2 regions of the Salinibacterium sp. NK8237 genome follow, and region 2 is predicted to be linked to the other one. Evidence: predicted binding sites of a transcription regulator. Region 2 holds the regulator's gene; the other holds the start of a gene.

Region 1 (2,967 bases), 690 kb from region 2:
CCTTCGACACCAGAGTCTTGAAATTCGACTCCAATTTCGTGCCCGAGGCATCGCCCGAGTCGACCGCTTCGATCTCAACCGGCTCACCGTTCACGCCGCCAGCGGCGTTGATCTCTTTCACCGCTGCTGCGACCCCAGCCTTCTGCGCTGCAGCCAAGAAAGAAAAAGTGCCGCTGGTGGGAAAAATTGTTCCCACGCGAAGAACGCCATCACCGGTCGGTGTTGACTCAGGCGAAGGCGTGGCGGTGGGAGTCGATGCAATGACCGGCGTTTGAGTCGGTTCCGGAGAACTGCATGCTGCGAGAGCCACAGCAACCATTGCCGCTGCGATCACACCGCGAGTCGTGCGAAACCTCGTCATGGACTTACCTCTCACGGTGGAGCGATCTCGGGCGATCGAGCACCTTCACAGGAATACTACGGTGCGCCCGGTGCCTCCGCAGGCGAACCAAGCCGCGTGCGAGAAGAGTGGCGGAACAGATCATACGTAAGGATGGCGAGCGCCACCCACACGATGGCGAAACCAAGCCAGCGCTCCGGAGGCATCGCCTCGTGGAACACGAAAACGCCCACCATGAGTTGAAGAATGGGCGCCAAATACTGCGCCAAACCCATATAGGTGAGGGGCAGCCGACGAGCTGCCGCCGCAAACAAGATCAACGGGATCGCCGTGATAGCACCCAAGAAGAGTGTCAAAGTGAGATGTCCCGGCCCCGCAGTACCCGCAGCGAGCTGCCCATTGGCCGCAAGCACAAGCAACACCACAATCGCTAGCGGCGTCAGAAACGCGGTCTCAACGGCAAGGCCGCCCACGGCATCCGCCTTGGGACCCACGCTTTTCTTTACGAGCCCATAGAGACCGAAACTGAACGCAAGGCCCAACGCGATCCACGGAAACCGGCCGTACCCGATCGCCAAGACGAGAACGGCGAGCGCACTAATCGCTAGGGCCACCCATTGCAGCGGGCGAAGTCGCTCACGCAACACAACGACTCCGAGCAGCACCGTGACAATCGGATTCGTGAAATAGCCGAGCGCTGCCTCAACAATGTGGCCGTTGAGGCTCGCATAAACGTAAATGAGCCAGTTGACGACGACGAAGGCACCGCCCAAGCCCAGCATCCAGAAGGTGCGACGATCGCGAACAATAGCCATGACCCGGGTGTATCCCCGCGTAACCACCAGAAGGGCGGCACAGAACACGAGAGACAACACGATGCGCCAGGCAACGATCTCGATCGCTCCCGACTCTTTGAGCGAGAAGAACACGATCGGCATCGCGCCCCACAAAACATAAGCAGAAACAGCGAAGCCGAGGCCGCTGGGCGAAACGCGATCAGTCGCCGAAGAAGTGGAGGTCACAACTAAATCCTAGGGTCGGATGCTGTCTGTGAAAGCCACCAGGAACGACGAAAGCCCAGAGCCGAGGCCCTGGGCTTTCGAAACGCCTCACCGCGAACGGGAGACGAGAAAGTTAGTTTCGCGTGAGCGAGAGACTACTTAGCGAACGATGACAGCGAGAACGTCGCGAGCCGAAAGTACGAGAAGGTCTTCTCCGCCGTACTTCACCTCGGTTCCGCCGTACTTGGAGTAGATGACCTTGTCACCAACTGCGATGTCAAGCGGCACGCGGTTTCCGTTGTCGTCAATGCGACCGGGACCTACGGCGACTACTTCACCCTCTTGGGGCTTCTCTTTCGCAGTGTCAGGAATGACGAGCCCAGACGCGGTGGTCTGTTCTGCATCGACCTGCTTGATAACAATGCGATCCTCGAGCGGCTTAATGGACACCGACACGTTTGACCTCTTTCTAAAGTGCTTGGGCTGGCACACTCCGTACGGGAGTGCCAGATCAACTATACGGCTTGGTTGGCACTCGATCAACGTGAGTGCCAATACGGATGCGGATACGGTTAGAGAATGAATCAGAGCGAATTGCGCGAGCTACTTTCAGCCGAGGGCCTTCGCCTGTTGGACTCGCTACCGACGTGGCACTCGAGCGACGAGATCGTGCGTACTGTCGCCGAGCTTCGCAAGGCTGGGCACAGCCCCGCATTGGTCGCCGCAGTGCTCAGCCAATCCAAGCTTCGAGCGAAAGCTGCCAGCAAGTTCGGTCCGTTTGCCGACCGAATGCTCTTCACCGAGGCCGGCCTCGAACAAGCAACTCGCCTTTCTGTTGCCGCCCAGCACGCCGGACGATTCTCCAAAGCCGGCGTGAAATGGGTGGCAGACCTCGGCTGCGGCATCGGAGCGGATGCTCTCGCCATCGCAGCTCTTGACATCAATGTCACCGCGGTCGAACGAGACGAAACCACCGCCGCGCTCGCAAGCTTCAACCTCGCACCCTGGAGCAATGCCCAAGTCGTGCACGGCGATGCTGAATCTGCTGACCTCACCGGCATTGACGGGGTTTATCTGGATCCCGCCCGCCGCGATGCCCGGGTTCGCCTCACCAATCCGGCCGACTGGACACCATCCCTCGACTTTGCGTTCGGTCTTGCCGAGCGTTACCCGACCGGCATCAAACTCGGCCCCGGAATCGACCGAGACCTCATTCCCGACACCGCAGAAGCACAGTGGATTTCAGTCGGGCGCGAAGTTGTCGAGCTCGGACTGTGGTTCGGGACCGTTGCCCGCCCGGGCATCCGGCGCGCAGCCCTCGTGATCGGGGACCACGGTACTGCTGAGCTCACCGCCGCGGCCGACAGCGTGGACGAACCAGCGGGAGAGCTCGGGCAGTTTCTTTACGAGCCCGACGGTGCCGTCATCCGTGCTCGCCTCATCGGTGATCTCGCGCGGCAACTGAACGGTCGCATGCTCGACACGTCTATCGCCTACTTCAGCGCGGATGCCGCCGTCGCGTCACCTTTCGCAGCCTGCTTTGAGATCGTCGAAGATTTCACTCTCGACAAGCGTTCACTGAAGAAGGAATTAGCGGCGCGCAAGATCGGCACTCTAGAAATCAAA
Region 2 (2,967 bases):
CGGTTGCTTGCTCTTGCGCACGGCAGCCAATTGCTTGAACAACGTTTGCTCGGCACCGCTGAGCTTGGTGGGAGTGACCACCTGGATACCCAACCGCAAATCACCGCGACCGCCACCGCGAAGGGCGGTGATTCCGCGGTCCTTGACCGTGAGTACCTCGCCGCTCTGCGTTCCCGGCTTGATGCCAACCTCAACTTCGCCGTCGAGCCCATCAAGCATGACGGTGGTGCCCATGATCGCGTCGATCATTTGCACTTCGACGGTCGCCAGCAAATCATCGTCTGAGCGACTGAAAATGTCGTGATGGCGAACCTTGATCTCCAAGAACAAGTCACCGTGCGGGCCACCAGCGGGACCGACTTCGCCTTGACCGGGCATCTGCAGACGCAGACCGGTCTCGACGCCAGCGGGAATATCGACCGAAATCGTGCGCTGAGCTCGAACGCGACCCTGGCCTGCACACGTGGCGCACGGGTTCACGATGATGTTTCCGTAGCCGCGGCACGTGCCACACGGGCTCGATGTCATGACGTTGCCGAGAAGGCTGCGCACCTGGCGTTGAATCTGCCCACTGCCCTGACAAATATCGCAGCGAACCGGAGAGGTACCGGGAGCAGTGCAGCTGCCCTCACACGTCTCACAGAGTTCAGCGGTGTTGACCTCGATGTCGCGAGTGACGCCGAACATCGTGTCCTTGAGGCTGACCTCGACGCGCAGCAGAGCATCCTGGCCACGCTCACGACGCGAACGAGGACCAGCGGTCTGGCCGCCACCGCCGCCACCAAAGAACGTTTCGAAGATGTCGCCGAAACCGAAGTTGGCTCCACCGAATCCGCCGCCACTTCCGCCCATGTCGTACTGCTGGCGCTGCTGCGGATCACTCAACACGTCATACGCGTGAGTTACCGACTTGAAGCGTTCCGATGCATCCGCGCTCGGATTTACGTCGGGGTGCAACTCGCGAGCAAGCTTGCGGTATGCCTTCTTGATTTCTTCTGGCGTCGCTTCGCGCGCAACGCCGAGGGCTTCGTAGTGATCTGCCAAAGTTCCGATTGCTCCTTACGAGCTCAGTTGTCTTCTAAAAGTCGTGACAGGTATCGCGCTACCGCGCGAACCGCTGCCATGTTGTTCGAATAGTCCATGCGTGTTGGGCCGAGCACTCCCAGCCGCGAAAGTCCGCCGCCGGAGGAGGAATACCCTCCCGTGACGACCGATGTCTCTTCTAATCCAAATTCTGCGTTCTCTCGCCCGATGCGAGTAGAAACTGATCCATTTGCTACTTCCATCTCTCCAAAGAGGCGCAACAACGTTACTTGCTCTTCTATTGCCTCGAGTACAGGAAAAATGCTGCCGGTAAAGTCTTGCTCGGTTCGTGCAAGATTTGCTGTGCCAGCCAAAACGAGCTTGTCGGCACGGTTAGCCAACACCTGTTCCACCAAACTCGACGTCACTAGAGCGACGAACGGACGGCGTTCCACTGGAAAAATTTCAGCGAAGCTCGCCAGTCGTTCAGCGGCAGCCGGCAATGCCTGCCCGTTAAGCGCCGAGTTGAGTTTCGCCCGCAACTCGCCCAAGAACACCTCATCAAGCGCCTCTGGGAGATCAATAAGTCGCTGCTCTACCCGACCTGCGTCGGTGATAAACACCGTCATGATCCGCGTCGCCGTGAGCGGAACTAGCTCCACATGGCGCACCCTGGCCGTTGCCAGCGATGGGTACTGCACGAGAGCGACACTGTTGGTGAGCTGCGACAGCAGGCGAACGGAACGTGCAAGCACGTCATCCAGATCGTCAGCTTGGCCAAGAAACGACTCGATTGCTTGACGCTGCGCACTCGTGAGGGGTCGCAAGTCAGCCAGTTGGTCGACAAACATGCGGTAGCCCTTATCGGTGGGCACACGCCCCGACGAGGTGTGCGGCGCCGTAATAAGTTCTTCGTCTTCGAGCAAAACCATGTCGTTGCGAATCGTCGCTGCTGACACTCCAAAAGAATGCCGTTCAACGATCGACTTAGAACCGACAGGCTCGCGCGTAGCAACGTAGTCCTGCACGATGACTCGAAGCACGTCAAGTCCGCGGGCGGAAACCATGCCACCACCCACCTTTCCTGATTGGCACTCAATCCGTTCGACTGCCAATCTTACTCGACACACCGCGACACACCCGTTGCACCGCGCGAGTCATACCGCTAGCGTGTCTTTGTACTTGAGCGCTACCTTTCTGAGGAAATGCTCAGGTGTGACACCGAGCACTTTGATGAAACCCGGGAAGTTCCCTCGTTCACCTGAAAGGCACGAACACATGACTGACGCAAATCCTCAGCCCGCAGCCCCCCAGCCGGCCGCACAACTGACCGCAACCGAAGACAACCAGTGGGCATCTTTCGCTCACCTCGGTGGAATTCTCGGCTTCCTGCCGGCGCTGATTATCTGGTTGGTATTCAAAGACCGCGGTGCTTTCACGAACACCGAAGCCAAAGAAGCGCTGAACTTCCAGATCACCATCGCGATCGCTTACGTCATCTCGAACATTTTGGTTGCCGTCTTCATCGGTGCCATCCTGCTCCCGATCGTCTTCATCGTGTCGGTAATCTTCTCGATCATCGGCTTCACCAAGGCGAAGGACGGCACGAGCTACCGCTACCCCTTCGCACTGCGCCTCATCAAGTAATTCTCCTCATCGGCTAGTCCGATCGGGTTTCGCCCCGAGAGCTTCGGCTCTCGGGGCTTTCTTTTTTCCAATGCACGCTTCTCGCCAATGCAGGGTTTAATGGAGTCATGTCAGATTCCACACCACCACCCACCTCGCCGTACGCGCCGATCCAGCCAATGAGTCCCAGCGACGAGAAGCTCTGGGCAACGTTGATTCACATCGGCGGAATCTTCTTCTTCTTCATTCCCGCCCTTATTGGGTACCTCGTACTCAAGGACCGCGGTCCGTTCGTGCGAGCCCACACTCGCACCGCAC

The links. Region 2 encodes HrcA, which represses chaperone genes, less so after heat shock. Its sites were predicted from a motif close to TTNGCACTCGNNNNNNNCGAGTGCNAA; they were not measured.
Region 1: the regulator HrcA is predicted to act here: its motif matches at 1,870-1,896, upstream of groES (co-chaperone GroES).

What each region holds. Positions count from the first base shown of each region.
Region 1 is NZ_JADYWE010000001.1:1,200,899-1,203,865, forward strand. Features, by position in the region: gene I6E56_RS05795 (ABC transporter substrate-binding protein) at 1-361, opposite strand, end outside; gene rarD (EamA family transporter RarD) at 418-1,362, opposite strand; gene groES (co-chaperone GroES) at 1,501-1,797, opposite strand; gene I6E56_RS05810 (class I SAM-dependent methyltransferase) at 1,921-2,967, shown strand, end outside.
Region 2 is NZ_JADYWE010000001.1:515,808-518,774, forward strand. Features, by position in the region: gene dnaJ (molecular chaperone DnaJ) at 1-1,044, opposite strand, end outside; gene hrcA (heat-inducible transcriptional repressor HrcA) at 1,068-2,090, opposite strand; gene I6E56_RS02515 (DUF4870 domain-containing protein) at 2,302-2,670, shown strand; gene I6E56_RS02520 (DUF4870 domain-containing protein) at 2,778-2,967, shown strand, end outside.